3 regions of the Pseudochrobactrum albidum genome follow, and region 1 is predicted to be linked to each of the others. Evidence: riboswitches for the same ligand, from Rfam matches in the RefSeq annotation. Region 1 holds a riboswitch; each other region holds the start of a gene.

Evidence for each region. Region 1 has a riboswitch for thiamine pyrophosphate ahead of ACSTTO_RS01660 (3-oxoacyl-ACP reductase). Riboswitches for the same ligand answer to the same signal wherever they lie in the genome.
Region 2: linked by a shared signal. The riboswitch ahead of thiB (thiamine ABC transporter substrate binding subunit) and the one ahead of ACSTTO_RS01660 (3-oxoacyl-ACP reductase) in region 1 are both predicted to bind thiamine pyrophosphate.
Region 3: linked by a shared signal. The riboswitch ahead of thiM (hydroxyethylthiazole kinase) and the one ahead of ACSTTO_RS01660 (3-oxoacyl-ACP reductase) in region 1 are both predicted to bind thiamine pyrophosphate.

What each region holds. Positions count from the first base shown of each region.
Region 1 is NZ_JBPVTR010000015.1:65,399-76,178, forward strand. It holds gene ACSTTO_RS01655 (acetolactate synthase large subunit) at 145-1,695, shown strand; TPP riboswitch at 1,799-1,897, shown strand; gene ACSTTO_RS01660 (3-oxoacyl-ACP reductase) at 1,980-2,759, shown strand; gene ACSTTO_RS01665 (LLM class flavin-dependent oxidoreductase) at 2,759-4,036, shown strand; gene ACSTTO_RS01670 (ArsR/SmtB family transcription factor) at 4,173-4,487, shown strand; gene ACSTTO_RS01675 (SRPBCC family protein) at 4,484-4,837, shown strand; gene ACSTTO_RS01680 (ATP-dependent Clp protease proteolytic subunit) at 4,885-5,496, shown strand; gene ACSTTO_RS01685 (PLP-dependent cysteine synthase family protein) at 5,548-6,651, opposite strand; gene ACSTTO_RS01690 (hypothetical protein) at 7,045-7,542, shown strand; gene ACSTTO_RS01695 (peroxidase-related enzyme) at 7,542-8,114, shown strand; gene ACSTTO_RS01700 (LysR family transcriptional regulator) at 8,174-9,160, shown strand; gene ACSTTO_RS01705 (NAD(P)-binding domain-containing protein) at 9,163-10,620, shown strand; gene ACSTTO_RS01710 (ABC transporter permease) at 10,617-10,780, shown strand, end outside.
Region 2 is NZ_JBPVTR010000016.1:93,500-104,279, forward strand. It holds gene ACSTTO_RS02220 (peptidoglycan -binding protein) at 1-583, opposite strand, end outside; gene ACSTTO_RS02225 (MotA/TolQ/ExbB proton channel family protein) at 593-1,603, opposite strand; gene ACSTTO_RS02230 (biotin transporter BioY) at 2,030-2,605, opposite strand; gene ACSTTO_RS02235 (ABC-F family ATP-binding cassette domain-containing protein) at 2,932-4,743, opposite strand; gene ACSTTO_RS02240 (YMGG-like glycine zipper-containing protein) at 4,953-5,237, opposite strand; gene ACSTTO_RS02245 (thiamine diphosphokinase) at 5,355-6,014, opposite strand; TPP riboswitch at 6,107-6,218, shown strand; gene thiB (thiamine ABC transporter substrate binding subunit) at 6,279-7,292, shown strand; gene thiP (thiamine/thiamine pyrophosphate ABC transporter permease) at 7,376-9,022, shown strand; gene thiQ (thiamine ABC transporter ATP-binding protein) at 9,019-9,744, shown strand; gene ACSTTO_RS02265 (M48 family metalloprotease) at 10,052-10,780, shown strand, end outside.
Region 3 is NZ_JBPVTR010000017.1:15,067-25,846, reverse strand. It holds gene ACSTTO_RS02390 (glycerate kinase type-2 family protein) at 1-1,051, shown strand, start outside; TPP riboswitch at 1,095-1,190, shown strand; gene thiM (hydroxyethylthiazole kinase) at 1,248-2,060, shown strand; gene thiE (thiamine phosphate synthase) at 2,047-2,691, shown strand; gene thiD (bifunctional hydroxymethylpyrimidine kinase/phosphomethylpyrimidine kinase) at 2,695-3,528, shown strand; gene ACSTTO_RS02370 (DUF6691 family protein) at 3,550-3,960, opposite strand; gene ACSTTO_RS02365 (YeeE/YedE family protein) at 3,973-4,398, opposite strand; gene ACSTTO_RS02360 (ArsR/SmtB family transcription factor) at 4,411-4,752, opposite strand; gene ACSTTO_RS02355 (MBL fold metallo-hydrolase) at 4,758-5,633, opposite strand; gene ACSTTO_RS02350 (Tim44 domain-containing protein) at 5,821-6,831, opposite strand; gene ACSTTO_RS02345 (metallophosphoesterase family protein) at 7,151-8,458, shown strand; gene ACSTTO_RS02340 (AAA family ATPase) at 8,458-10,780, shown strand, end outside.

The DNA.
Region 1 (10,780 bases):
CGAACTGTTTCCGCACCGGAATAATTTTTCCCTATAGCTTGCAGCACTATTGCAAAGCCGGATATAGCTGATAGGCGCCCGTATTGCGTGCCATATTCAATTTACGCAAATTTTTACGGGCTGTAAGCATAATGGGAGTGAGAAATGAACGGTGCTGATAGCCTTTGCGACACATTGCTAGCGCATGGGATTGATGTATGCTTTGCCAATCCCGGCACATCGGAAATGCATTTTGTGGCCGCGCTGGATAACAAGCCGCAAATGCGCTGTGTACTGGGTCTGTTTGAGGGGGTGGTTACAGGAGCTGCAGACGGTTATGGCCGGATGGCGGATAAACCGGCGGCAACATTGCTGCATCTTGGTTCCGGCCTTGGCAACGGAATTGCCAATCTGCACAATGCCAAACGCGCCAGAACGCCGGTTGTTAATATTGTCGGCGATCATGCAACCTATCATCTCAAATATGATGCGCCCCTGACCAGTGATATTGAATCGCTGGCGCGTCCGGTTTCCGGCTGGGTAAAAACATCAAAATCCGCGCAGGATATATCCGCAGATACGGCTGAGGCCTTTGCCGCGGCCTGTTCTGCACCCGGCCAGGTGGCAACACTTATTTTGCCGGCAGATACGGCCTGGAGCAAGGCGCCGCAACAGATTGTGCAGCCTCTTGCCCTGCCTGAGCGGCGCAAGGTCAGCCCTGAAGCCGTGCGCGAGGCTGCCAAAGCATTGCGCAATGGCAAGCGCACGCTCATTCTGCTTGGCAATTATGCTCTGCGTGCCAATGCGCTGGAAATTGCCAGCCGTATTGCACAAATTTCCGGCGCGCGCCTTCTGGCGCAGCAATCCAATGGCCGTATTGAGCGCGGGGCAGGGCGTGTTGCGGTCAATCGTGTGCTCTATCGTGTGGATGATGCTCTGGCTGATCTTGCGGATATTGAACAGGTTGTGCTGCTTGGCGCCAAAATTCCGGTTGCCTTTTTCGCCTATCCCGGCAAGCCGAGCACCTTTCTGCCGGAGGGTTGTGCCGTGGTCGATTATGCCGGCGAGGCTGATGATCAGCTCTATGCTTTGCAGGCACTGGCTGATGAAATGCATATTCCGGCATCAATCACACCATTGCTTAATCAGCGTGGTGAAAAGATTATGCCTTCAGGTGCGCTTGATGATGATAAAATCAGCGCAATTGTTGCGTCCCTTCTGCCGGAGGATGCAATTATAATTGATGAATCCATCACCTCCGGCCGCAATATGTTTACGCTTACACACCAATCAGCGCCGCATGATTTTCTGCAACTGACCGGCGGCGCAATCGGTATAGGCCTGCCATTGGCAACAGGTGCTGCGGTTGCCTGCCCCGATCGTCAGGTGGTGGCGCTACAGGCAGATGGCAGCGGTATGTATACAATGCAGGCGCTGTGGACGCATGCCCGTGAGAATCTGAACATTATCACGATAATTTTTGCCAATCAGCGTTATGCAATTTTGCATGGCGAATTGCAGAATGTTGGCGCCGGCGCACCAGGGCGCAATGCACAACGTATGTTTGATCTGGTTGAGCCGTCAATTGACTGGGTAAGCCTCGCCAAAGGTGTGGGCGTTGAAGGTGCACGTGCCACAACGGCCGAGCAATTTGCCGATCTTTTTGCTGCCGCAAGCAGGCGTAAAGGTCCGTTTTTGATCGAAGCCCTGATTTAAAAATCATGTTGCGGCAGGATTTCCTGCCGCAACCCCTCAAATATTTCCGGCATATACCATCCTTTCAGTCTTGTCCGGTGCGGATAAACTTGTTAGGTCTGATGGCAATGACACGGGGTGTCCTGTTTTGCAGGGCTGAGATTTTAAACCCGTTGAACCTGATCCAGCTCATACTGGCGAAGGGATGTCTGTGCGCCTTACTGCATTTATGCAGTGCAAGCCCTTATTCCCTTTGTCCGGTCAATTTTAAATTGTCTGTTCAATTTCAAGACGAGGGAATTATCATGTCTGATCCTGTTTTGCTTCCGCTTCACCGGCAGCTTGTTCTTGTTACCGGCGGTGCACGTGGCCTGGGCTGTGCTCTCGTCAAGGCATTTTTGGGTGAAGGGGCTCAGGTTGTGATCAATTATCACAAAAGCGCAGATGCAGCGCAACAACTGGCCGCGCTGGCGCCGGAAAAAACATTGGCCATACAGGCTGATGTAACAGATAAAAGCGCCGTTGCAGCAATGTTTGCAACAGCGCAACAGCATTTTGCCATGCCGGTGACAACTGTGGTCAATAATGCCTTGCCGGCATTCAGTTTTAACGGGGATGCCCGTGCCCATGCCGATGTGATCAGCTGGGAGCAGATCAATCAGCAGATGGAAGGCATTGTGCGCGGTGCGCTCAATACCACACAGGCAGCACTTGCGGGTATGGAACAGGCAGGGTTTGGCCGTATTATTAATATTGGCACAAATCTTTTTCAAAATCCGGTGGTGCCATATCATGATTACACCGCAGCCAAGGCGGCGCTTTTGTCGCTGACCCGCACTTTGGCACAAGAACTTGGCGAGAAGAATATCACTGTCAATATGCTATCGGGCGGGTTACTGCGCACAACCGATGCCTCTGCCGCCACACCGGAGGCAGTCTTTGATTATATTGCCTCTGCCACGCCGCTGCGCCGTGTGACCACCCCTGCAGAATTTGCCGATACGGCCTTGTTTTTTGCCTCGCCCTGGGCGCGTTCCGTAACCGGTCAAAACCTTGTTGTTGATGGCGGATTGGTGAAAAACTAATGCGGAAAATGCATCTTAACCTGTTCATCTTCGGTTGCGGGCATCACCGTGCGGCATGGCGTCATCCGCAGTCTGCGGTCGAGAAACTCAGTGATATCAGCTATTATGCCAATCTGGCGCAGATTGCTGAGCGCGGCAAATTTGATGCGGTATTTTTTGCTGATTGGCATGCAATAGATAATATTGCCGATGGCCCGCGCAGTTATTTTGATCCCCTGACCCTGCTGGCTGCATTAACCGGTGTCACCGAAAAAATCGGGCTGATCAGCACCATTTCCAGCACATTTAGCACACCTTTTCATGCCGCACGCAGCCTGGCATCCCTTGATCACTTATCAAAAGGGCGCATCGGCTGGAATGTTGTGACCTCGATGTTTGACAGCGAGGCGCGCAATCATGGTTATGAGAGCATGCCGCCCCATGAATGGCGCTATAATCGCGCGGAAGAATTTATTGAGGCGGTGCAGAAATTATGGGATTCATGGGATGCTGATACAATTATCTGTGACCGCTCCGGTGATTATGCGCGCAAAGATGGTCTGCGCGCCATCAACCATAAAGGCGCGCATTTCTCAACGCAGGGGCCTTTAACGATCCCGCGCCCGCCGCAAGGGCATCCGGTGCTGTTTCAGGCCGGTGCATCGGAGCAGGGCAGGGCACTGGCCGCAATCAAGGCCGAGGCGATTTATGCAGTGGCTTATGACCTGCCGGCGGCACAAGATTATTATCGTGATATTCAGCGCCGGGCCAAGCTTGCAGGGCGGGCTGCAGGCATACCGGTTATGCCGGGGCTTGTAACCTATGTGGCATCCACAATGGATGAGGCCAGAGCCAAACAGCAACAGCTTGATGAATTGCTGCCAACGGCAGATTCCTTGCGCCAGCTTGGCATGTTTATCGGGCAGGATTGCTCGGATTGGGCACTGGATGCACCCGTACCGGCACTGCCGCCGCTTGAAGATTTTACAGGGCCTAAAGGGCGCTATGCTACAATCCTGCGGATTATTGAAACAGAACAGCCAACCTTGCGGCAATTGCTTGGCCGGCTGGCGGCAGGTGGCGGCCATTGCACCATTGTGGGCACACCAGAGATGATTGCCGATCAGATGGAGCTTTGGTGGCGCAACGAAGGGGCAGATGGTTTCAACCTTATGCCGCCGTCCCTGCCATCCTCAATTGAGGATTTTGTTGAGCAGGTGGTGCCGGTTTTGCAAAAACGCGGGCTGTTCAGAACGGAATATAAGACGAGCACGCTGCGCGACCATCTGGGGGTGTAAAAACCCGATTATATTTTGTGCCTCATCCCCCGTCGTAGTGAAACGCTGCGGCGGGCTTTTGTTTGCTTATCACAAAACCGGCATTTGCGCATAATTATACTTGCGAATCACATAAGCATAGACTTATGTGATTGTTATGAATGAGAATGATATTTTTCGCGCACTGGCTGATCCAACCCGCCGTGCGATTTTTGAAAAACTGGCAGCCGGCCGCATGAATGCAACAGCTCTGCGCGAGGGTATGCAGATAAGCCAGCCTGCCATGTCGCAGCATCTTGCTGTATTGCGCTCTGCCCAATTGGTGCGCGAGCAGCGGCAGGGTCGCTTTGTCAATTATGAGGTGGATCCGCAAGGATTGGTGCAGATTGCCCAATGGCTGGCCAGATATCGTGCTTATTGGCCTGCCCGGATTGAAGCCTTGAAGACCCTGTTGAAGGATATGGATCAATGACCAGTGCAGATATGGACGAAAATGATATTACGCTGGAATATGATTTTTGCGAACCGCCGCAAAAAGTCTGGCGTGCAATCAGCATGGCTGAATTTCGCAAACACTGGTTGCCGGATGCAGATCTGAGCAGCCCCGAGGCCACGGCAATCATTCCCGGTGAGGAGGTGTGCTACAGGCTGCGCGACAATGCCCCGCCGCATCTGGAAAGTACGGTGCGGTTTGTTATTGCGCCAAATGGTGCGGGCGGCACACGGCTGCGCATTGTGCATCAACTTGATGATGCGCGCGATCAGCAGGCAATCATCCATGCTGCCAACAGCAATAATATGCAGCTTATGCGCGCTGCCTGAGCCTGTTTTACCCGTCAATCTTTTATTTGAGCAAACGGAATTTGCCAATGCGCGAAACGATGCAACTCGTCCCCGTGGTTATAGAACAATCCGCCAAAGGCGAGCGTTCCTTTGACATTTATTCCCGCTTGCTGCGGGAGCGGATCATTTTTCTCAATGGTGAAGTGAATGATACCGTATCAGCACTTATCTGCGCACAATTGTTGTTTCTGGAGGCGGAAAATCCGCATAAGCCGGTGCATTTCTACATTAATTCTCCGGGCGGCGTGGTAACAAGCGGCCTCGCAATTTATGATACGATGCGTTACATCCGCGCGCCGGTGCACACATTATGCATGGGAACTGCGCGCTCCATGGGCTCTTTTTTGCTGATGGCGGGAGAGGCGGGGCATCGGGCTGCACTGCCTAATGCCAGTATTCTGGTGCATCAGCCTTCCGGCGGTTATCAGGGGCAGGCATCGGATATTCTTATCCATGCCGAAGAAATTCTGAAAACCAAACAACGAATGACACGGCTTTACGTTGAACATTGCGGGCGCAGCTATGAAGATTTTGAAACAGCAATGGATCGCGACCGTTTTATGGATGCACAGGAAGCATTGGAATGGGGCCTGATTGACCGGATTTTGCAAACGCGTGAAGAGGCAATTTCGGCATAAATCCGCCCTGAAAAGCCTGTGATATATAGGCATATATCACAGGCTTTTTGCTTATTCTTCAATCAATTGCCCTGCGTAGAAAAAGCCGCGCAATTTTTGCAGATAAGGCTCAATATCAAAGCCGTTACTTTTAACCCAGTCATCATTGAAATAGGTGGAACGGTAGCGGTCACCATGGTCGCATAATAATGTCACAACCGAGCCGCTTTCCCCCCGCCTGACCATATCGGAAATCAGCAAGGCACAGGCCCATATATTGGTGCCGGTAGAACCGCCGCAGGCACGTCCCAATACATCGCTGATCAGGCGCTGCGCGGCAAGGCTGGCCGCATCCGGAACCGCAACCATGCAATCCACCACTTCCGGAATGAAGGACGGCTCAACGCGCGGACGGCCGATGCCTTCAATCATGGATTTGCAGGCTTCAATCTCTGTTATATTGCGATCCTGAAAATGCTGGTGGAAAACCGAACCCTCCGGATCCGCCACGCACAGGCGTGTATCAAGTTTTTTATAACGTATATAGCGGCCAAGTGTTGCCGATGTGCCGCCGGTTCCGGCGCCTGCAACAATCCAGCGCGGGTTCGGATGCTCTTCATGTTGCATCTGGCAGAAAATTGAATCGGCAATATTATTGTTACCGCGCCAGTCAGTCGCGCGTTCCGCATAGGTAAACTGATCAATATAATAGCCGGTGGTCTCTTCAGCGACCTGTCTTGCGGCATCATAGACACTTTTCGGATCATCCACCAGATGCGGACGCCCGCCATAAAATTCAATGGCTGCAATCTTTTCCCGCGAGGTGGTGCGCGGCATCACGGCAACAAAAGGCAGATTGAGCATACGGGCAAAATAAGCCTCCGATACCGCTGTTGAACCGCTTGAAGCTTCAACAATTGTGGTTTCAGGGCCGATTTTGCCGTTACAAATAGCAAAGAGAAACAATGAGCGTGCCAGGCGGTGTTTCAGGCTGCCGGTCGGGTGGCTCGATTCATCCTTGAGATAAAGCGTAATCCCGTCAAATTCAGGAAGATCGACACGGATAAGATGTGTATCTGCAGAACGGTTAAAATCAGCCTCAATCGTTGCAATCGCACGATTGCGCCATTGCATGTGGCAGGGCGCTGCTTGGTTGCGCTGAATAATTCTGCCCATTTAAATTCCCCTTTATCATTCAGTCTCTGCAGATTTTCAGACATCTGCAATATTTTAAAAAAATCTTTTATCACTGACGAGGTAATTGGTTTTTTTATCCTTCGCCATAATTTTTTTCCCACTACATTCATAAGCCTCTCATGCTGCTTGCAAAATTTATCAGGCTTGTGCCTGTAGCAGCACCTTTCCCCTAAGCTGCCCGCGTGCCTTGAGGAATGATAAAATCAGCTGTCTGCCAGAAAATGGGTTGACAGCTTTAACTGACGGTGACAGGTTATTTGAAAAATGAATAAACGACAATGCTTCATCCATAAAACAACTAATTTATCAGGCAAAAAAATCTGCCTGCAAAATGGTTGATAACCCAAACAGCAGCATTGTCAGGGGAACGACATGAAAAAATCTGTTCTGGAGACCGTAAGCCTCTGGCTTGCCGGCGATGATGTTCATACACCGCCTTTTGAAGCTTTGACAGCGCGTCAGGATGTGTTTGCCATGACGCGTCAGGCGCAGGCGGCTGTGCTGCAACCGGCTGAAGCCGGTGCATGGCCGCATGCACTGCGTGCTGCATTGGCCGCAAGGATAGCGAGTGCCAATGATAATCCGTTTCTTGCGGCATTTTATGGCGAAAACACTGCCGGATCAGCCTATGCAGATCTTGCTGATCCGGATTTTACACCGGCAGATATGCCGCTGAAACAAATCGCAGGTTTTACGGATAAGGTGGCCAATAATACCAAGGCGGTTGCGGCTGAAGATATTGCCGCATTGCAACAGGCCGGCATTGCCGATGCCGATATTGTGCGGCTGTGTGAATTAAACGCTTTTCTCGCCTATCAGATTCGTGTGGTCGCAGGCCTTGCATCATTGGTTGAGGGAGGGCAGGCCTGATGAGCGGGATCATTCATAAATTTACCAAAACCGTGCCGGTGTGGCGCCCGCGTGTCAAACCGGTTGTGCTGGCTGAAGCCACCCCCGCGCAATTGGATGCATTGAAAGTAACACCATCCAATACCAAGATTTCTGATTATGTACTGGTGCTTGCGCATGATCCGGAAAGCCTGAATATTCGCTCGCCGCTGTTTAATGCCGTGATGTATGGCAAGGGCGGTTTGGGGCGTGCCGAGCGTGAATTGGGCGCACTTGGTGCATCGGTTGTCAATCGCTGCATTTATTGCGCGGCTGTTCATGCGCAGCGCCATGCACAACTAAGCCGTGATGAAAGCGTGACAGATAAATTGTTTTTTGAGGGTGAAAAATCAAAACTCGACCCGAAAAATCAGGCAATTTTTGATTTTTCCCGCAAGCTCTCACAGTTTCCGCCACAAGTAACCGCATCAGATGCACAAAACCTGCATGATCAGGGGCTGAACAAGGAAGAAGCTGTTGATCTGGTGCTTTCAACGGCAATGTTTGGCTGGGCAAACCGGCTGATGCATGTGCTGGGCGATCCGGTCAAATAATTTTTAAAGCTCTTTTTTACTGCATCAATGACTGTCTGTAACAACGGCAGGGAGAAGTCATGCGCAATTTAAAGGCTCTGGAGGCCTATCTGGAAGTTGCAACCCTTGGCAGCGTAACCGCTGCTGCCAAACGGCTGCAACTGTCACAGCCTTCCGTCAGCCGTATTATTCAGGATCTGGAACGCGATCTTGGGCAAAAATTATTTGTGCGTACCGGCCAGCGGCTGGTTCTCACCTCGCAAGGCATGTTGCTGCGTGATGATGTGGAACGTGCCTTGGGCAGTATTGCGGAAATATGGGATCGCGCGCGGGAGGTGGCAGATCTGCGCACAAGGCCGGTGCGTATTGCATGCATATCCGCGCTGGCTTTTGGCCTGTTACCCCATGCATGGAGCAAGCTCAGCCATGCAGCCGGTGCACAGGGTGCGCGCCGTATCACCGTGCAAACTGATACGCCGGAGCGGGTGCGCAATTCTGTCTTGTCCAATGATGCGGATATTGGCGCGACATCATTGCCGTTACAGCATCGCGATCAGACAACCCACTGGTTTGGCTGCGCGCCTTGTGTTTTGGCGGTGCGCTCTGATGATCCCCTGGCCAAAGAAACCGGCAAGGTACCGCTATCTGTTGTTAAAAGCCGCACCCTTGTGGAAATGTCAAACAGCCGCGGGCTGCCGGCACGTATCCGCCGCACCCTGAAAAACAACAAGATTGAAACCGGCGGCCTGATCCGCACCAATTCCACTATGAATGCGCTTGCCCTGATCCGTGCCGGTGCCGGCGGGCCTGCCGGCACGATTGGCATTGTGGAGCCGGTCACATCTGCCGGCACACCGCTTGACGGTATTACCATTTTGCCGCTGGAAGAGAATATTCCCTATTGCTTTGGCGTGATCAGCCATAATGCGGTGAGTTTGAGCGATACCGCGATTGAGCTGATCAATGCGCTGCAACAGGCGGCACATGCCCTGGTGCCGGGTTTTAAAATTCACGCCCCTGAAGAACACCAATCACTGATTACCCGGCTTGCATTGCTGGAGGATTGACCATGCAGAATTTTCCGTCTTCTCTTGAAGAATTGAATAAACTTGTTGCCCGTGATCTGGATTATCTGACCTTGCCGGCCAAGGAATGGGTGCCGGTTAAACAGGCAGCAGGCAAGACATTGCTTGATGTGGCGATTATCGGCGGCGGCATGGCAGGCTTGGCTGCAGCAGCTTCCCTGAAACATCTGGGCATCCGCACTGTTATTTTTGATGCACGGCCAAAAGGTTTTGAAGGCCCCTGGGCAACAACGGCACGTATGGAAACATTGCGCTCGCCCAAAAGTCTCACAGGGCCTGCCATCGGCATTCCTTCACTCACATTCCGCGCATGGTTCACCGCGCAATTTGGTGCGGATGAATGGGAAAGACTGGATAAAATTCCGCGCCTGCAATGGATGGATTATCTGCGATGGTATCGTGAGGTGCTCAATATTGAGCTCTGCAATGAGCACCACATCAGCATGATCACCCCGCAGGCAGGTTTTGCTGTTCTTGATGTGGAGACACCACAGGGCAGTAAGATTATCTATGCGCGCCATGTGGTGCTTGCCACTGGCCGCGACGGCCTTGGCGGGCCTTATGTGCCGGAGATTATTCGCACTTTGCCCAAGCAATTCTGGGCACATTCATCAGATGAAAATGATTACAGCCTGCTCAGGGGCAAGGCCGTTGCCGTGATTGGCGCCGGTGCATCAGCCATGGATAGTGCCGCAACCGCATTGGAGGCGGGAGCCGCGCGCGTTGATCTGCTTATTCGCCGCAAGGATATTCCGCGCATCAATCGCGGCAAGGGTATGGGCAATCCCGGCTCTGTTTACGGTATGCAAAATCTTGATGACCGTAAAAAACTGGCCATTTACAGCTATATTGGCGCTGAGCAGGTGCCGCCGCCGCGTGCCAGCGTATTACGGGTCAGCCGTCATGAAAATGCATTTTTTCAACTGGGCGCATCACTGGAAAAAATCACGGTAAAAGGTGACAAGATCGAGATCACCACGCCAAAAGGCCGCAGGCTGTTTGATTTTGTTATTGCCTCCACCGGCTTTAGGATTGATTGGCAGCAAAAGGCCTTTCTGGCAAAAATTGCCGGCAAGGTGCGGATCTGGGCAGAACGCCTTGCCCCTTTAAATGGCGATGAAGACCGCGCATTGACTGAATCGCCGGATTTGGGGCCGGCATTTGAATTTCTGCCCAAAGCCGGTGTTGATGCCGAAGGCCTCTCGCGCATTCATTGTTTCTGTTATCCGGCCATGATGTCTCACGGCGCCGTATCCGGTGATATCCCGTCCATCAGCGAAGGGGCGCAGCGCCTGTCACAAGGCATTTGCGCAACACTTTATCAAGAGGATATTGATACGCATTTTGCCAATGCCCGTAATTATGGGGAGCCGGAGGTTTTTGGTGACGAATGGGCAGAGGCCGCTCATTATGACCAGAGTGAAGCCGGGGCGCTGGCATGAATTTTTCTCTCTGGCTCATAAAACGATTAATACAGGCCGTGATTGTGCTCGCGGTCATGTCGGTGATCGTGTTTCTGGGGCTGCATATGATTGGCAATCCGGCTGATATTTTGCTGGCGCCCGATGCCACACAGGCAGACCGTGCAGAACTGATTGCCCG
Region 2 (10,780 bases), on a different contig from region 1:
GGTAGCGGTTAAGTTCCTGCACACGCTGGGCAAGTGCCACATTCAGCCTTTTGCCAAGGTCAGCAATTTTGGCATTGGATTCGCGGTCACGCGCCTCAGAGGCATTAAGCGCATCTTCAAGCGCCCCGATCTGACGGCGCAATGCCGCAATTTGCTGGTTGAGCAGCTCCACTTGTGACAAGGCACGGGCGCTGACCTGTTTTTCAGCCTCCAGTGAAGCAGAAAGTTCGCCCGCACGTTTTTCGGCGGCTGCACCGCTGCCCGCAGAAGAGAGCAGGCTTTGCAAGCGTGATTTCTCATTTTCTGCCGCAGCCAGCGAGGCCTGAAGACCGGCAAGCGTATCTTCCATATCCTGCCCCTTGCTGCGCTCCAGCGACAGGAGCTCCGTCAGCTCATTGATCTGGTTGTTAAGCCGGTTAAGCACCGAATCTTTATTATTGACTTCCTGTGAGAGCAGAAACTGCGCCAGTACAAAAACAGAGAGCAAAAACATAATGGCCAGCAATAATGTGGATAGGGCATCCACAAAGCCCGGCCAGTAATCAATGTGCCGTTCATGACGGCGATTGCGTGATAAAGCCATGGCTGCCGCCTATTGTTCGCGTCTGGAAGCGGAGAGAAGAGAATTAAGCTGTTCAACAGCCTGACGCAGGGCTTTTTGTTCTTCCGCCTGCCGGTCCACCCAATCACTCATGGTTTGCTGATCATGGCGCATGGTTTTTACCAGTGCCTGCACGCCATCTGCAAGATTGGCAAGTGCTGCCGTGGTACGGGCATTGGCGCCACCATTATCCTGCATGGTCTGCAACCGGTCTGAGAATAGACGAATTTCCTCCAGGGCAGAACTGTTATATTCCGTATTAACCGGCATATCGGAATTAAGATCCGTTACAGATGAAAGCCAGTTTTCCAGCTCTGTATAAAAACGGTTTTGCGCGCGCCCTGATTGCAAATCAAGGAAACCGAGGATCAATGAGCCGGACAAGCCAAAAAGCGATGAGGAAAAAGCGGTCCCCATACCGCTTAAAGGTGCCTGTAAGCCGCTTTTTAAGGAATCCAATACGCTGCCGGTATCGCCGGATTTGGGATCAAGAGACTGGATAGTATGGCCGATAGAGCCGATAGTTTCCAGCAAGCCCCAGAAAGTGCCAAGCAGACCAAGAAAAACCAGAAGCCCGATCAGATAGCGTGATATGTCCCGGCTTTCATCAAGGCGGGTGGCGATGGAATCCAGAATGGAGCGCATGGATGATGCTGAAAGCGCCATAGACTGGCGCCGGCCGATCATGGCACGCATCGGCGCAAGCAAAACCGGATCATTTGCCCCGTCATCCCCTTCACGAAAGGAATTAACCCAGCGGATTTCCGGTATAAGACGCAGAACCTGCACAAAAGCAAGTAAGATACCAACCAGCAATACACCAAGAATTAAGCCGTTAAGGCCTGGATTGGTGATGAAAAAACTGTGTATCTGCCTTATCAGAACCAGCGCCAGAAATGCCGCCAGCAACAGAAAAATGACCATGATCATCACAACCATTCGCGGGCTGGAGAGCCGGTTGGGATCATATTCCGTACCCATCATAACATTCTGCTGCGCCATATTGTTCTCTCGTCTCAATCTGATCCTGTTTCGTTTCAGGGCAAAATGATTGCACGGGCTGAAACCAGTTTCGAGCATTTTGTTTTTTACAAGAGCGGTGAAACGCTCTGATTTCCCCCGCATTATAGCTGCACAATAAATGCGCAAAGCTGTTGCACACCCTGTGCTCAAAATGCTTTCAGGCACGCTACTGCAAAAAAGCTGAAACCGGAATGGCGCCGGCAGGTTTATTTTGCACTGCGATCCTAATATAACCCCGATTATAGCCTGTTTATGACCAGCGCATGATGCGACGATGCCAGGGTCGTTTTATACAACAAAAACCGGTCTATACAGCAAAGGCCGGCGCATCATAACAAATGCACCGGCCTTGCAAATGTATAAGCCTGCGAAAATGTGTTCGCGCTTATTACTACAAGATAGAAATCAAGCGTCTTTACGGAAAGAGGCTTTGAGAATGGCAGCGCCAAGGGCAGATTTGATCAACCCGCCAATCAGAAATGGCATAACACCAACAAGAATGGCCTTTTCTGCGCCAATCGTCAAACTTAACCAGGCAGCTCCGAGAACCAAAGCCAGAATATTGGCAATCAGGAAAGCCACAAAGGCTTTTGGCAGGCTGCTGCCGTTCCAGCCGCGTTCAGCCAGCAAGCCTGTGAGAGCGGCAATAACCGGAAAGGCAAACAGATAGCCCGCTGTAGGGCCGGAAAAAGCTGCCAGAGTGCCGTTGCCGCCCGCCAGAACAGGCATGCCCATAGCCGCCTCGCCAAGCCATGCCAGCACGGTAAGCATACCAAAGCGCCAGCCATAAAGTGCGCCGATCAACGGCACGATCAGTGTCTGCAGCGTGATTGGTACCGGCAACATTGGCACAGTAATCTGCGAAGTAAGCGCAAGAATCATTGTACCGGAAATAACAGCAAGCAGCTTCATGGCCGCGCTGCGCTCTGCGAGATTAAGTGGGCTGAATGCCGGTTGACGAACTGCATGTGCGAGAGACATGAAGAGCTCCTTCTGTAAAATTATAGATAATTTACATAATACATCTATCTTTGAAAAGGTTTAGGGGAATTTGCGCCACTTGGCCAGATAAAACTCTGCCAAATCATCAATATTTCGGCATACCGTATTAAAATAAGAGATTTTTCAGCAGGGTCAGGCAGCCTTTACCGGAGCCGGAATATACCAATTTGATTTTTCCGGCGTAAAAAATATATAAAAAACCTCACATAGGGCGCTTCAGCTTTTAACAAAACCGCTGAAATTTTATTGATCCTTATTAGAAAGCCGCCTGCTCTGGCCGAAAGCAGGCGCAGCATAAAAAGTGTTCAGCCCTCAATTTCCTCGCGCAGCATTTCCAGTTCCAGCCATTCTTCTTCACAAGATTCATTTTCGCTGCGTTTTTTTTCAAGTTCCTCAGCTATTTTGGCAAATTGTCCGGGATCTTTGGTATAAAGCGCCGGATCAGCCATTTTTGCTTCAAGCACTGCAATTTCAGCCGCCAGCTTTTCCATTTTTGCCGGCAATGTCTCCAGTGCAAATTTCTGCTTATAGGAGAGCCTGCGTTTTTCTTCACGTTTGGGCGCTGCCGCGGTTTCTGCCTCATCACTGCGGCTGGCAGACACCGGCCTGTTCTGACGGCGCACAAATGCGGTTTCCTTGCGCTGCGCCATCATATCCGAATAACCGCCGGCATATTGCAGCCAGCGCCCGTCTCCTTCCGGCGCAATCACCGATGTGACAGTCCGGTCAAGAAAATCACGGTCATGGCTCACCAGAATAACTGTGCCGGTAAAACCGCCTACCAGTTCCTGCAACAAATCCAGCGTCTCCATATCCAGATCATTGGTCGGTTCGTCCAGAATCAACAAATTGGCAGGGCGCGACAATACCCGCGCCAGCATCAGCCGCGCACGCTCACCGCCTGATAATTCACGAATAGGTGTTCGCGCCTGCTCCGGCTGAAACAGGAAATCCTTCATATAAGATACAACATGGCGCTGCTCGCCATTAACCACCAGAGATTCACCGCGCCCGTCAGTCAGATAATGGGCAAGCGTTTCATCCGGATCAAGCGCTCGCTTTTGATCAAGCTCGGCAAATTCCAGATTAACACCAAGACGGATTGTGCCTGAATCCGGCTCAAGCTTGCCGGTCAGCATGGAAAGCAGCGTGGTTTTACCCGCACCATTCGGCCCCACAAGCCCAATACGATCACCGCGATGAACACGAATGGAAAAATCTTTCACCAGCACACGATCATCATAGGCCTTGCTGATTTTATCAGCTTCGATCACCAGCTTGCCGGATTCCTTCACATCACTGGCCTGCAACGCGGCCACGCCTTGCGCATGGCGATGCGTGCGAAACTCCTGACGCATGGCATTCAACTCGCCAAGGCGGCGCATATTGCGCTTGCGCCGTGCGGTTACCCCATAGCGCAGCCAGTGCTCTTCCCGGGCAATCTGACGGCCAAGCTTTTGATGATCGCGCTCCTCTTCTTCCAGAATTTTATCACGCCATTCTTCAAAATGCGCAAAGCCCTGTTCAATCCGGCGTGTCACGCCACGATCAAGCCAGATGGTTGAGCGGCTGACATTTTCCAGAAAGCGCCGGTCATGAGAAATCAGCACAATTGCCGAGCGAATCTGGCGCAGTTCCTGTTCCAGCCATTCAATGGTTGCCAGATCAAGATGGTTTGTCGGCTCATCCAGCAACAAAACATCAGGCTGCGGGGCAATAACCCGCGCCAAAGCCGCACGGCGCGCCTCACCGCCTGAAAGTTGCTGAGGCGTCTCATCTCCGCTCAGGCCGAGATTTTCCAGCAAATATGCAACACGATAGGGGTCATCGGCCGGCCCAAGCCCGGCCTCCACATAAGCGCGCACAGTGGCAAAGCCTTCCATATCTGGCGTTTGCGCCAGATAGCGAATGGTAGCGGACGGATGGCGAAAAACCTCACCGCTGCTTGGCTCAACCATGCCGGCAGCAATTTTCAGCAAGGTGGATTTACCGGAGCCATTGCGCCCGACCAGCGCAATACGCTCTCCCTCACCAATCGACAGGCCTGCATCTTCAAGCAATGGCGTACCGCCAAATGTCAGGCTGATCTGGTCAAGACGAAGAAGAGGTGGAGCCATAATATATACTCTGACTTGAGAACCCGAAGAAAACCGCACATGCCTTTACCTTCACAGGCACGAACATAGTGCGCTTGTTACTGCATATTGCAGCAAACGGGAACCCTCACGGCAAAATTCCTGCTCCTTGATAAAATATCAAACACAAGCGGAATATAGAAAAACAGGCCGGAAACCGGCCTGCTCTTCAATCCCGGATAAACACCTGATCAGTTACAAGGTGCTTCATAAATGCGTCCGTAATTATCACGGTAGCGGCAATATTGAACACCATTGCGGGTCTGCGCTGCACCAACCAGCGTACCGGCAACCGCACCGATTGCAGCACCGGTCAGAGCGCCGCGGCCATTACCGCCAATGGCACCACCGGCCAGCGCGCCAAGTGCTGCGCCGCCCACACCATAGCCGGCAGTGCGCTGTTCAGCCGTTGTACAGGCAGCTGTCGAAAACGCGAGCACTGCTGTTACCGCCATAATAGATAAACGTGATTTCATCTGATTTAACTCCCGTTAAAACTACTCGCTGCCATATTCTTGCGCATATTAGAGCAAAAAGAAGATTAAGGCTATCAAAACAATTTACAGGTTTTTATATTCCGAATATTACCGCTGTTAAACGCCGGCCTGATCTGCGCCTGATCTGTCATCGGGCGATGCAAGCAGCACTGCCGCTCCGGAACTCAAGGTCACAGTCAGTTCTCCTTTTACTCTATTTGAGAGCGTTAAAGAAGAGCCAAACGGCACGCAAACATCATTCAGCGGCCATTGCGCGCCGGAAATTGACAATCCGGTCAATGTATCAAACCCCAGAATACTAAACAGGGCGCCATCGGGCAGATCAAAAACTGTTGCACCACTGGTGAGCGGTGTTGCCTCCTCATGGCCGCTGGTCAAAAAAATACGCTTCCCCGCGGCAGCCTGCGCCGTTGCCATGGCAAGATGCAGGAATGTATGGTCAGTGCGTTCCCCGCCAAATGCACCGGCCAGAATCACTTCATCCGCACCGCGTGCATAGGCCTCATGCAGTGCCAGCTCACCATCTGTCATATTCTTGGCAGCAGGAAAAACCTGCCTTTCAACATGCTGATAGTGATCGGCAAGCATTGTGGCTGATGAATCAAAATCTCCCAGCCAAAGTTCCGGCGTCACATGCAGTGCTGCAGCATGGCGCATGCCGCTATCTGCCGCCAGAATGCGCGCACCTTCAATCTGCTGCAAAAGACGCGGCGTAACCGTGAGATCACCACCAAGGAGAATAAGAAATTTTGCCATGCCGCTGCATATCACGGCGCACCGCCGGCCGGAAGCCCGTAAAAGCGCGTATAAACATCTTGCCTGCCGGCGCTCTTTTATCCTATTGTCATCCTGCTCTAACGGGGTGCCTTCCGCAATCGGGAGGCTGAGAGGCCGGCCTCCGGCCAACCCGCTGAACCTGATCCGGCTTGTACCGGCGGAGGGATTAGATGCTGTCCGGCTTTACGGCGCTCAATCCTTATCATTGATAACCAGAAGGAGAGCCCGTGCGGCTTTATCTCAATGCATAAACACGTCAAAAATTCAGTTTTCGCGTTATTTTCAGCCTCTGTCTTTGCCTTATCCGCAGGGGTGGCGCAGGCTGCAGATCTCACAATTTACACCTATGACAGCTTCACCTCCGAATGGGGGCCTGGACCACGGGTAAAAGAAAATTTTGAAAAATCCTGCAATTGCACGGTAGATCTTGTTGCCATCGCCGATGGCGTGGCGCTGTTAAACCGCCTGAAACTGGAGGGCAAGGCAACAAAGGCAGATATTGTTCTGGGGCTCGATACCAATCTTATCAGCGATGCTAAGGCAACCGGCCTGTTTGCCCCCCATGGTCTTGGTGCGATCAAAAGCAATGTGCCGGATAATTTTCAGGATGATGTGTTCCTGCCTTATGATTACAGCTATTTTTCAGTCATTTATGACAGCGAAAAACTGAAAAATCCCCCAAAATCCATGGCAGAACTGATTGACGGCGACAGCTCAGAAAAAATTATCCTCATGGATCCGCGCACATCCACACCGGGGCTTGGCATGATGCTGTGGATTAAGGATCTTTACGGGGATCAGGCTGCGGAAAAATGGCAGCAGCTCAGCAAACGCGTGCTCACCGTAACACCGGGCTGGTCTGCGGGCTATGGCCTGTTCACAAAAGGTGAGGCGCCGATGGTGCTGTCCTATACAACCTCACCTGCCTATCACATCGCTTATGACAAGACCGAACGCTATAAAGCCATCGCCTTTGAAGAAGGCAATTACCTGCAGATTGAACTGGCCGGCCAGACAGTGAATGGCGCGAAAAATCCCCGTGCTGCAGAATTTATGAAATTCATCACCACACCGGGCTTTCAGGATGTTATACCGGAAACCAACTGGATGTATCCGGCCTTTAACACGTCCGCCCCGCTCAGCCCCGCTTTTGACACTTTGCCAAAACCGGCTAAAAGCCTGCTGATTAATGCGGAAACAGTTGCGCAAAACCGCAAGGCATGGGTTGATGAATGGCTAAGAGCCACGAGTCGTTAAATAGTGGCCGTTTAATTATTTTGCGCATTATCTGACATACAGGCATTCTGCCGGAATATTCCGGCAGAATCTTTCGAGGGCATATGCCGGCATCGCATTTTAAAACATTATCAGGCCTGTTTGCGCTGCTACTCCTGCTGATATTAACCGGCGGCGCGCTGATCTCGCTTGCCATTCAGGGGTTTCAGACAGGGAGCATTCTCCTGTCTGCCTTTGACAGCTATTTGTGGCATATTACCCGTTTCACGCTGCTACAAGCCTTGCTTTCAGCAATATTGTCCATTGCTTTTGCCCTGCCCGTTGCCCGCGCCTTACACGCGCATCATCAGTTTTTCGGCCGTACTTTGCTGTTGCGCCTGTTTGCCATTCCCTTAACCCTGCCTTCGCTTGTTGCGGTTTTTGGCATTACCAGTATTTACGGGCGCAACGGCTTTATCGCCAAGGGCAGCACAGCTCTGGGGCTGCCGCTGATACCCGATATTTATGGTTTATCCGGCATTTTGCTGGCACATGTATTTTTCAACATGCCGCTTGCCGTGCGCCTGCTGCTTGCAAGCCTTGATTCCATCCCGCAGGATTACTGGAAGCTCTCCGCACAGCTTGGCATGGGAAGTCTGGCGCGGTTCCGGCTGATTGAATGGCCGGTTATCGCCCGTAATTTAAGCGGTATTGCAGGGCTGATCTTCATGCTTTGCGCCAGCTCCTTCACCATTGTGCTAACCCTTGGCGGCGGACCACATGCCACCACATTGGAAGTTGCCATTTATCAGGCCCTGCATTTTGATTTTGATCTTAGCCGCGCGGTAGCCCTTACCCTCACCCAACTATTGCTCACCATCGGTGTTTTATGCCTGCTGCGCCTGACCGGCAAACCAACAGAAGAAGGCTTCTCCCTTGCCACCGTCAGGCGCAATTATATCCGCCACAGCACACAGGCGCGCATCATTGCCGGCTTTATCATCATCATCGCCGCGCTGTTCATCGCCCTGCCGATATCAGGCCTGATCATTTCAGGCCTTGCGTCAAACCTCATCCGTCTGCTTAGTGAAGCAATCGTGCAGCGCGCCATCATCACCTCACTGTTGCTTGCCTGCAGTGCTGCAGTCTTATGCGTCATCCTCTCATTCACACTGGTTTGTGCCCGCGAATACAGCGCCGCCCGCAATATGAAACAACCCCGGCTGGGCCTGTCATTCTTTACCGGTGCGCTCGACAGCGGCGCCAGCCTGGTTCTCATCATCCCGCCAATCGTTATCGGCGCGGGCTGGTTCATTCTGCTGCGCCGGTTTACTGATGTGTTTACGCTTGCGCCATTTATGGTTATCGGTGTCAATGCCGTCATGGCAATGCCCTTTGCCGTGCGGCTGCTGCGTCCGGCATGGGATAGTGCGGCTGCACGTCATAACCGGCTCTGCACCAGCCTCGGCATCAGCGGGGTCAATCGCCTGCGCCTCATCGACTGGCCGGTTATACGCCGCCCTCTGGTGCTTTGTTTTATATTTGCCATGGCGCTTTCCATGGGTGATCTTGGCACAATTGCCCTGTTTGGCAGTGATGCGGTGCAAACATTGCCCTATCTGTTGCTGCAGCGCATGGGCAGCTACCGCACCCATGATGCGGCAGGGCTTGCGTTTATTCTTGCCTGCATCTGTTTTGCGCTGATGCTGGCAACCAGCCGCAACAAGCAAGCCATACCTCCCGCCAAAACCACTGAACAGGATTTTTCATGAAACGCCACCACGCCGCTATTACCCTTGATATGGTTGCGTTTTCCTTTGGTGATACGCATATGCTGTTCAACCTGCATTTGCCTGCCGGTGAGACCGGTGTGATCATCGGTCCAAGCGGTTCCGGCAAATCCACCCTGCTCAATCTTATTGCCGGTTTTGAAACACCGCATTCCGGCCGCATCTTGATCGGCGGAGAAGAAATCAACACCACCGCGCCGGCGAAACGCCCTGTCTCTATGGTATTTCAGGAGAATAATCTTTTTGCCCATCTTGATGTGTGCGCCAATATCGGGCTTGGCCGCTCACCGGATCTGCGGCTTGGCGCAGAAGACCAGGCGGCAGTACAGGATGCCATAGCCCGCGTTGGACTTACAAGTAAGGAAATGCGCAAGCCTGAGGCCTTGTCCGGCGGCGAGCGGCAACGCGTTGCCATTGCCCGCGCTCTTGTGCGCAACAAACCTGTATTGCTGCTTGATGAGGCTTTTGCCTCACTTGGGCCTGCATTGCGCCTGCAAATGCTTGAGCTGGTTAAAACCCTGCAGGAAGAAACCGGTATTACGGTTTTAATGGTCACCCATACACCCGAAGATGCCCTGCAATTCAATTCCACCCTGTTTTTTCTGGAAAGCGGTAAGATCAGGGCACAGGGTGATGCCGCCATCATGCTCTCAAATTCTGCACCACAACATATTCGTGATTATATGGGCACGCCGCGATCATAATCGCAAGAAAGCGCAGAGTTTTTGCAATTTTATCCGCAAGCGGCCTGATATTGCCATAGTTTGGCAACATTCAGATGCAGATCACGCCCGCAGATAAACAACTGCTATGACAGATTGTGAATTAACGAAAAAATCATTTCACTTCTCTTGATCTGCGCAATGTTTATAGTGCCTGCAAGGTATGGCTGAATGGAATCATCGATCATGCCTGCACAAACAATAATCGGCCTGATGCTTATATATCCGCAAGGATATATTAAGGCCTGAGGCTTAAAACTATATGAGTATCGGGGATACGACACTGAATATGCAAGCAAGGGCACAGAGATTTCCTGCAAAAGGACTGCCCTCCCCTTTGCCGGTTTTCAAACATGCAGCTATTATCGGCTTGCTGGCGATTTTGTCTGCCTGCCGTTCAGTTGATTTCAGTGATCCCAATATGATCGGCCCCTCATCCAACCCGGTCACAGCTGCCAATGTCAGCAAAAATGACAGGCTTGCCCAGCTCAGCGCCCTTCAGCATCCGCGCATTCTCGCCACCTATGGCGGAGAGTATAAAGATGCCAAGCTTGAGCGCATGGTGGCCAAAATTGTCGGTAAGCTGACAACTGTTTCCGATAATCCGGATCAGACCTATATTATCACCATTCTCAACAGCCCGAATATCAACGCTTTTGCGCTGCCGGGCGGCTATCTCTATGTAACACGCGGCTTGTTGGCGCTTGCCAATGATTCATCCGAGGTTGCAGCTGTCATCGCCCATGAAATGGGGCATGTGACCGCCAATCATGGTATTTTGCGTCAGGCCAAAGAGGCGGAATCCATTATCGCCAGACGTGTGGCCTCCGAGGTGCTGCATGATGAGGCGGCAGGGCGTGAGGCCGCTATTCGCAGCAAGCTGCGTCTGGCTCAGTTTTCACGCAATCAGGAGCTGCAGGCTGATGCGATCGGCATTAAAATGATCGGTGCCGCCGGTTATGATCCCTTTGCCTCTGCCAGGTTCCTGCAATCCATGGAGGCCTATACAGCCTTTCGC
Region 3 (10,780 bases), on a different contig from region 1:
CGCAGAATGCAAACTTATTAAAGTGCTGGAAGCGGCGCATCCGGTACCGGATGAAGCGGGGTTGCAGGCGGCAGAGCAGTTGAAGGCTTGTGTGAAGGATCTGCATGAAGATGATCTGGTTGTGGCCCTGATCTGCGGCGGCGGCTCTGCGCTGTTGCCAGCGCCTGCGCAAGGGCTGAACCTTGCGGATGAGCAGGCGGTTAATGCTGCGCTTCTTGCTAGCGGCGCGCCAATCAGTGTGATGAATGCTATTCGCAAACATGTCTCCACCATTAAGGGCGGCAGGCTTGCGGCCCTTGCAGCGCCTGCCCGTATGGTCAGCCTGATTGTCTCGGATATTCCGGGTGATAATCCGGCATTGATTGCCTCCGGGCCGACAATTGCCGATTGTGCAACCCGCCATGATGCATTGCAATATATTGAACAATATAAGATAAAACTGCCTGAAAAGGTGATGGCGCATTTGCACAATGCTGCGGCCGATGCCCCGCAACCCAATGATGCGGTGTTTGCCCGCAACAGCCATCATATTATTGCCAGTTCTGCGCAATCATTGGCGGCAGCGGCAAAATTGGCTGAAGAACAGGGCGTTGAAGCCCTTATTCTCTCTGATGCGGTTGAGGGTGAGGCAAAGGATATTGCGCTGATGCATGGGGCAATAGCACAATATCAGGCGCATAACCGCACATCCGGCCGGCCGCTTTTGCTGCTCTCCGGCGGGGAAACAACTGTTATATTTGGCGCAGACAGCAAAGCTGGTAAAGGCGGGCGCAACAGCGAATTTATGCTGGCGCTGGCGTTAAATATTGCCGGATGTGCCAATATTTGCGCTCTGGCTGCCGATACGGACGGGATTGACGGTTCGGAAAATAATGCCGGTGCCTTTGCAGATGGCAATACAATCGGGCATATGCGGGCAATGGGGCTGGATGCGCGGCAATATCTTGCAGCGCATGACAGTTGGAGCGCATTTTACAAAAGCGGGGATCTTTTTGTAACCGGGCCTACGGGCACAAATGTCAATGATTTTCGTGCGATATTGATCAGCTGATCCTGCAGGTGTGGACAGTTACCCTTTGCTCTGCCATAATAGCCGGTAACGACAGGGGCGCCCGGATCATACCGGCTGAGAAGTACCCTTTGAACCTGAACCGGATAATGCCGGCGGAGGGAGTCAGATCAAAGGGTGCATTTTCGCAATAGCGATAACCTTCTGTATCAGACCCTCACCGCCGTGGAGGGCTGATATGAAAGATCTGCCGGATTTCGGCGCATTGCTGGCAAATATGCGCCGCTGCAATCCTCTTGTACAATGTATCACCAATTTTGTGGCGATGAATACGGCGGCCAATGTGGTTTTGGCGGCCGGCGCTTCTCCGGCTATGCTGCATGCACAGGAGGAGGCTGGTGAATTTGCACAATTATGCGGTGCTGTAACAATTAATATTGGCACGCTGTCACCGCTTTGGGTTCAGGGCATGATTGCGGCAATCACCGCGGCCAATGCGCATCAAATTCCCTGGGTATTTGACCCTGTGGCGCATTTTGCTTCAACATTTCGCCGGCAAACAGCGCAGCAATTGCTGGCGCTGAAACCCACAATCATTCGTGGCAATGCATCTGAAATTCTCACCCTTGCAGGTTTTCGCGCACAGGGAAAAGGAGCGGACAGCGGTGATGATGCCGGCAGCGCATATCAGGCGGCACAGCAATTGGCGCGGCAATATCAATGCACTGTTGCTGTTACCGGCGCTTATGATCTTGTGACGGATGGCCGCAAAACCCTGCGCATTGACGGCGGTTGCAAACTGATGCCGCAGGTAACAGCTTTGGGCTGTGCGCTAACCTGCCTGACCGGTGCGTTCATTGCCACACACCGGGCTTGCGCATTGGCGGCCGCAGCGGCCGCGCTGGCTATGTATGCGGTGGCCGGAGAACAGGCGGCCTTGCAGGCAAAAGGCCCTGCCAGTTTTCAGATGCATTTTATTGATGCGCTCTATGCGCTTGATCCGGCACAATTTCAGTCTCAGGCAAAGGTACAATTCTATGAAACAGTTTGATCTGTCGTTTTATCTTGTTCTTGATCGCGGGCTTTGCGGCAGTTTTGGCATGGTGGAGACCGCATTGGCGGCAGTGCGCGGTGGTGCAACTATGGTGCAGCTGCGTGATAAGGATGCCAGCCAGCAGGAGGTGATTGAAACAGGTAAAGCGCTTAAAACTGCCCTTGCCGGCAGCAATGTCAGGCTGATTATCAATGATAATGCAGAAGCGGCAATGGCCATTGGCGCTGACGGCTTGCATATTGGCCAGCATGACGGCCGGCCGGAAGACGTGCGTGCAAAGATAGGCCCGGATATGATTTTAGGTCTTTCTGTGCAGACTGCCGAACTGGCTGCAAAAGCAGACAGGAATGTGGTGGATTATCTTGGTATAGGTCCTGTTTTTCCGACAGCGACCAAGAAAAACTGTGCGCCTTCCATTGGTTTTGACGGGCTGAAGCGCGTCTACGCCCATAATGGCCTGCCGGCAGTGGCTATTGGTGGTATTAAACTGCCGCATGTGAATGATGTGCTGGCAACCGGTGTGGAGGGGCTTGCCGTGGTCTCTGCAATTTGCGGGCAGGATAATCCGGAGCAGCAAGCCCGTTTATTCAGTGCTGAAATTGCCGCTTTTCGCGGATCAAAAGGCTAAGACATGAAAAATGTTCTCTCCCTTGCCGGTTCTGATCCTTCCGGTGGCGCAGGTATTCAGGCAGATTTGAAAGTTTTTGCAGCGCGCGGCACATATGGTATGGCGGCGCTCACCTCGCTTACTGCACAGAATACGCAGGGTGTATCCGGCGTTTTTGCTGTTCCTGCAGAATTTGTCGCACAGCAACTTACCATGATCTTCAGCGATGTGCAGGTTGATGCCGTTAAAATCGGCATGATCGTTAATGCGCAGATTGCTGACCATGTGGCGCAGGTTTTATCGGCACAATTACTTAAACAGCCTGATTTGCAGATTGTGCTGGATCCGGTGATGATTGCCAAGGGCGGCGCTTCATTACTTGATCCGCAGGCTGTGGAAAGCCTGACGGAAAAATTATTGCCGTTGGCAAGTCTTTTGACACCCAATCTGCCGGAAGCGGCGGCTTTGCTAAGGCTGCCGGTAGCGCAAAGCCGCACGGATATGGAGCATCAGGGGCGCGCTTTGCTTGCAAAAGGCTGCAAGGCTGTGCTCATGAAAGGCGGCCATATGGCAGGTGAACACTGCCCTGATTTATTGCTGAGCGCGGATTATAATTTGTGGTTTGAGGCACCGCGTATTGCAACACGTGATACACATGGCACCGGCTGCACGCTCTCCAGTGCTTTGGCGGCAGAACTGGCAAAGGGTAATTTACTGCCGGATGCGGTGCGTGAGGCAAAAGCCTATTTGCTGCGTGCAATCAGTGCCGCATACCGGCTTGATGTGGGCATGAAGGATGAGGCCGGCTGTTCCGTCGGCCATGGGCCTGTTTTTCATGCTATTGATCAGATTGGCTGATCATTACGGCTTCCTGATATTTCAGGAAGCCTTTACCTTACGGGCAATCAGCATACCGGTTATCATTGCCGGAACAAAAATGAGTGTGCCGGTTGCAGCTATGCCAAGAGTGGTCATGGCAGGCCCCGGACAAATGCCGCCAAGCCCCCAGCCAATACCAAACAGGATTGAACCCGTGATCAGGGCTGTATCGGCCTTGCGCTTTGCAGGCACATCAAAATCAAGGCTGCATAATGGTTTGCGGCGGGTAAAAACCATGCGAAAACCGATAAATGTGGTTATAACTGCTGCCCCCATAACAAGTGCAAGTGAAGGGTCCCAATTTCCTGCAAGGTCGAGAAAATTTTGCACTTTTTCAGGATTGGCAAGGCCGGAGATCACCAGCCCGAGCCCAAAGATCAGGCCGATTGCAAAATTGATCAGTAATGACATGATCTTTCTCCTTTAGCCGATTATATGGCGCATGATGTAAACAGTAATGAAACCGGCCGCCATAAACAGCGTGGTTGCCAATATTGAACGCGGTGAGAGACGGGAAATACCGCATACGCCGTGGCCGGATGTGCACCCGCTGCCAAATACTGCGCCAAAGCCAACCAGAAGCCCGGCACTGATCATCAGCACAGGATCAGATGACACGTTAATAACCGGCAATTGCCCGCTGAAAATCATATAGATAAAAGGGGCAGTCAGCAGCCCGAGCACAAAAGCTGAGCGCGCTAAAAACCGGTTATCGCTATAGGGCGGGAAAAGCTTGCTGACAATGCCGCTGATACCGGCAATGCGCCCTTCAAACAGCATGAGCATAACGGCTGAAAAACCGATGAGAGCACCGCCGGCCAGAGCGGACCAGGGGGTAAAATTTTCCATGATTGAGAACCTTTATGAATGGTCTTGCGGGGCGCAGAATAATTGATGCATGGTGCGGATGAAGATGCTCACCCGTCCGTCAGCCAGTGAATAGAATACGGCTTTGCCTTCCTTGCGGGTGCTGACAAAGCCGGCGGCGCGCAATTCGGCCAGTTGCTGGGACAGGCCTGGTTGGCGAATGCCCAGCATATCCTCAAGCTGACGTACGGATTTTTCTCCCTCCACCAATGCACAGGCCACTTGCAGCCGATCGGGATTGGACAGAGTTTTGAGAAAGGCGGATGCCTCATTCACTCTTTCCCGCAATTCTTCGGCTTCAGGCGCTGTGGCCTTGTCTTTCACAATATCGGGCATGATTATCACCAGGGGGAGCCGTTAAAGCGCCCGAGCGGAATTTTGATATAACGCTGGCCGTTATCTTCCGGTTCCGGCAAACGCCCGCCGCGAATATTCACCTGCAGGGCATGGAGCATGAGTTTTGGCAAGGGCAGGGTGGCATCACGCGCTTGTCTGGCCGCAATAAAACTTGCTTCATCATGATGGCGGCTTAGATGGATATTCTCTTGCAATTGCTCATGAATGCTCGATTGCCAGCGCGCTTCCCGTCCGTTTGGGCGGTAATCATGGCCGGTAAACAGGCGTGTTTCCGGCGGCAGTTGCAATATGGCCTGGATACTGTTCCATAATGCTTTGGCATCGCCACCGGGAAAATCGGCGCGGGCAGTGCCGCTGTCAGGCATAAATAATGTATCATGAATGAAGGCAGCATCGCCGATTACATAGGTAATTGAAGCCAGCGTATGCCCCGGTGAGTGGATGACGCGGGCATCAATATTGCCGATTTTAAATGTTTCTCCGTCCTCAAACAGGTGATCCCATTGCGAGCCGTCACAGGGCATATCCGGCCAGTTATAGAGTTCGGACCAGATTTTTTGCACTTGTATGACTTGCGCGCCAATTGCCGTGGGGGCGCCGGTGCGGGTTTTAAGATAATGGGCGGCCGAGAAATGATCGGCATGGGGATGCGTGTCAAGAATACGCACCAGCCGGTAGCCGCGCTGCGTTATAAATTCTAAAATCTCATCGGCATGGCTTGTGGCAGTCTGGCCGGATTTCTCATCATAACCCAGAACCGGATCAATAATTGCACAATCCATGGTTTCAGGGTCGGCAACAACATATTGGACAGATCTGGTGCGCGGATCATAAAAGGCGCTGATATCTGGTTTTTGCATAGTATACCTGCTGTGATTGTTTATAATTAAATATAATTGATTGCAAAAAAATGCAATCATAAAAATTTATATGTGCTATGATCTTGTTATTTATAACTTTGTATAAAGCCTGTGTGTTGCGCAATGAAAAAGCCGCCCTGTCTTTCAGGGCGGCTTATTATAAAATTTTATATGCAAAATCAGTCTCTTATGCAGCCTGAATGGCAGAGAGTTTCCAATCTTCAACGCGGCCATTGGCAGGGCGCACAAATGTCCAGATTTCAGTGCTCTGTGAAATATCCTTTGTTTCGCCTTCCGCCAATGCGCCGCTATTGCGATCTGCCAGATAATCTATACTCTCATAGCGCATGGCAACGGTGGCGTAATCCCTGCCGTCTTCGCTCCAGCTTTCCGATATATCGCCTTGCAACAATTTTACATCGCTTACATGGTTGCGCAGGCCGTTGGTGGCATTTTCTCCAAGCTCCTCTGCCAGATAGGACATAGCCTCCGGCGTGGTGAGCCGGCGCAAAGTGCCGTAATTTTCCTGTCCGTAGGCAGATTGCACTTCTGTCAGCATTTTTTCAAAATGATCAAGATCCTGCTGTGTCACATTGAGCGGTTTTTCTTCTGAAACCGGTTTGATGCCGGCTGTTGCTCCGGAAAGCGGCACAGAACCTGCCGAACGGCTTGCTGTGTGTTGTGTCTGATAGCTGCTGGCAGATAATGGCGCGGCACGCATGTGGCCGGCTGTTGCTGTGGCCGGCCTGTTGCGATTGGCGAAAAAACGCATAGCCAGCATAACCAGCCCGCCAATCAGTGCAAGCTGCAAAATCAGGCCAAGGAAGCCGGCCATTCCGCCAAGCCCGTTGCCGAGCAACATGCCGATGAGGCCGCCAACAAGCAGGCCGCCGAGCATGGAGCGGCCAAAATTATTGAAAAAGCCTGGTTTTGCTGCATTGGCAGCAGGGGCTGCATTTTGTGCAGGACGGTTTTGCGCACCGGTATTGGGAGTCATGGAACGCTCAATAGGTGCGGCATTATTGGGCGCTGTGCGGGTTGGTGCAGGTGCCTGATAGGTTTTACTGCCACGGCTGCCAAATCCGCCCATGCCGCCTGCGCGTCTGGCATCGGCAATATCAAGGGCTGAAAGCGAGAATATAAGCGCCAGACCTAATATGGCTGTAAACTGACTGAATCGCGAGGTGGCACGCAGCATATGTGTCTCCTGAAAAATCGAATTTGCCAATATATAGGAAAGCGGGGTATTTTATAAAAGATCCGGAGACAAAAAATTGGTATAATTTACAAGAAGCTGTTTGAATTATAAGAAAATTGTAGTCTGCAATTATTTGCAGCGTCCGGCGCCTTGATTTTTCTGGCTGCGCCGTCGCATAGTCCGTTTCAGATATCGGGCAGTATTGATCACATTATGCCAATACAGGCTGGTATAAGCAGGATTTATCTATAGATCGCAGCATTCTCAAAAAACAGAAATGTTTTTAGAGAGCATGTTTATTTGCTGTGCAGGAGTTGGTTTGACTTATCGCTTTATCCATGCGGCAGATATCCATCTGGATTCACCTTTGCGTTCACTGGCTTTGCGCAACAGTGAGCTTGCCGGTTTTATCGGCAATGCGACACGCCGCGCTTTTGTGCGCCTGATTGATCTTGCGCTTGATGAACATGTGGATGCAGTGCTGATTGCCGGTGATCTTTATGACGGCGACCAGACATCAATGAAAACGGCACGTTTTCTGGCCGAGCAGTTGCGCCGGCTGGATGAGCGCGGAATTGATGTGTTTATTATTCGAGGCAATCATGATGCGCTGTCAAATATTACCAGAGAACTGGTGCCGCCGCAGCGGGTGCATCTATTTGGCAGCAAGGCCGGTTCTGTGCAGGTTCAGCGGCCGGATCATGCGATGCCGGTGGTGATACACGGCTTGAGTTTTGCCAGACCGCATGCCGATAAAAGCCTGTTGCCCCATTATGCCCTGCCTGTTGAGGGCGCGGTTAATATCGGGCTGATGCATACCAGCCTGAACGGCGCTGCGGGGCATGACCCTTATGCGCCGGTCAGTGTCAGTGATTTGCAGGCGCATGGTTTTCATTATTGGGCCTTGGGGCATATTCACAAGCGTGCGGTTTATCCGGCCACGCCGCAATGTAACAGCACAGTGGTGATGCCCGGTAATCCGCAAGGGCGCGATATTAATGAGGCAGGTGCAAAATCCGTAACCTTGGTAACCATTGATGAGGCCGGCACTGTAACAACAGAAGAACGACTGACATCAGTTGCGCAATTTGAGCGTGTGGTGGTGGATGTAAGCGGAGCGGAAGACTGGCGTAGCCTGATCCGCTTTGTTGGTGAGGCGCTGGAGCAGCAGCGCAGGCATACAAAAAGCGAGCATCTGGTAGCGCGTTTGCATGTAACAGGTAATACAGTATTGGCATGGCAGATACGCCGTGATCATGACCTGTTATTAACAGAAGCACAGGATAAAGCCGCGCAAATTGGCGATTGCTGGGTTGAAAAGCTGGAGATTGAATGCCACCCCCTGATTGGCGCATATTCTCCGGCACAAGGGCAGGATATGGCGGGGCATGATCCCTTGCATGAATTGAGCTTGCTCATCAACGGGCAGCTTATGTCCTCGCCGATATTTCAGGGCGAACTTGCAGAACAAATGGATGGGTTTTTGAAAAAACTGCCGCGGGAGCTTCGCGGCCGGTTTGGCGCAAGTGAGGAAGACACGGCAGAAATGGTGCGGGATTTGTTGCGGCAGGGCAGCGAGGATGTGCTGGCTGAGCTTGGCACTGCAAAGGCGCAGGAGCAGGCATAATGCGTATTAACCGCTTGGATCTTACCCGATATGGCCGCTTTACTGATTATGTGCTGGATTTTGGCTGTGCACAAAAAGACAAGCCGGATTTGCATATTGTTTATGGTGCGAATGAAGCGGGTAAATCCACCACGTTTTCTGCATTGCTTGATCTCCTGTTCGGGATTGAACATACAAGCCGCTATAATTTTTTGCATCCCTATCCGGCGATGAGGATTGGCGCTTCTCTGCAATTGCAAAATGGTGCGCAGGAATTGGTGCGCACCAAAGCACGGCAGAACAGCCTGCGTGATGATCAGGGGCAGGTTCTGCCGGAAAGTCTGATTGCCGCAGAGCTTGGTGATATTGATCGGCATGCCTATCGTATGATGTTCTCGCTCGATGATGACACGCTGGAACAGGGCGGGGAAGCTATTCTGGCCAGCAAGGGCAATCTGGGAGAATTGCTGTTTTCTGCCAGTGCGGGGCTTGCAGGGCTTAGTCAAAATCTGGCTTTGCTGCGTGCCCGTGCGGATCAGTTTTATCGTCATGGTGCACGTAGTGGCGAACTGGCTGATCTTAAAGCGCAATTGCAGGCTATTGAAACGCAGAAAACCGCACTTGATGCACATAGTTCCGCACAGGCCTATGCCAAACTGGCCGGGGCGCATCAACAGGCACAGGAAACCTATCAGCAGGCATTGCGGGATCATAGCAATACCAAAATCCGCAAAAGCGAATTAGAGGCGCAGCTGAAAGTATTGCCGTGGCTGCATCAGTTGCAGGAGATGCGCATAAAGCTGGAGGCTTATGCCGATGTGCCGGCCATACCTGCGGGCTGGGCTGATGAATTGCCAAAACTGATGATGCAGGATGCAGAATTGCGCACAAGTGAGCGCCTATTGCGCGACAGGTATGAGGAACAACTCAGGGAAATTGCCGCGCTTGCGCCAGATGAAAATGCCCTGCGGCTTGCTGCATCTGTTGAAAATTTGCAGGATGCGCGCGCCCGCTTTCTGACCGCGCAAAAAGACCTGCCGGAGCGTGAGGCGGCCTTATATTCTGAACAGCAGGCGATCGAGGCCCTGTTGCTGCGCCTTGGACGCAGTGATGAGAAGAACCCTCATGATCTGCTGATTAATATACAGACAGAAGCGCAATTGCGCAGCCTGATAGAAAGTCGCTCAGGTATTGAGGCTTCCCTACGGCTGACGCATGACGAATTGGCCTCTGCCAAGGAGCAACTGGCAGTTGCCCGTGAAAAACGTGATATGATATCGGGCTGTTTTGATGAGGCGCAGGCTGTGCATTTTGCTGCGCTTGACCGTTTGCTATTGCAATTGCGTCGTGAGGACCACACGGCTTTTTTGCAGCAAGCTGATTATAATGTGCGGGAAGAACAGGCCGGCCTGCAGGAGATGTGGCAGGCGTTTTCTTTCAGGCCGGCACATATTGCAGAGGGCGCGGAAACGGCCTTTCCGGAGGCGGTGGATGCACTGGCGCAACTGGATGCGCCGGACATGGCTATGGTTGAAAATGTGGATGCGGCGCTTCATGATCTGCAATCGCGCCTGCACAACACGGAAACCATGCTGGAAGCAAGCTGCAATGAGGCGGCAGAGCTGAACGCACAGCTTGCAGCCCTGCAGGACAATAATTTGCTGGTGACAGAAAAACAGGCAGAGGATTTGCGCCGTGCACGTGATGAGGCATGGCAGCAGCACCGCAATATGTTAAGTGTGGAGAGTGCCGATAAATTTGAACAATTGTTACTTCGTGATGACAGGGTTGTGCACAGCCGTTTAACACAGGCTGCGGAACTGGCGCGTGCTTTTTCTATCAGGGAAAAGCTGGCAGTCATTGATGTGAAAATCAGGGCAGCACAAGAAAGCCAGGCAAATCTTCTTATAAAAATAAATGAGCAGAAACAAAATCTGAAAGAATGGCAAAACCGGCTTTTGCCGCATTATAAGGAAGAGCTTCCTGCCCGCAGTCTTAAATATTGGCTGGAAAAACGCGAAGCTCTTTTGCAAAAACGCAGTCTTTTCCTGCGTACCTGCCGTGTGCGTGATGAGCGGCTGCAACATATGCAAAACGCCGCAAATACCTTGATACAGCAGTTTGATCTTCTTGGCATAACACCTGAGGGACAAGATCTGGCCTCTCTTTTACAGCAGGCTTCTTCTGTGAATGAACAATATCAGCAAGTGGCATCGCTGCAGGCAGAATGGGAAGAGCAATATCAGAATGTCCAGCAACGCCGTAAAAAAGCTGATGCAGCAGCAAAGGCGGATGCAGAATGGCAACAGGCATGGCAATTGGCCTGTGCCGGAACATGGCTTG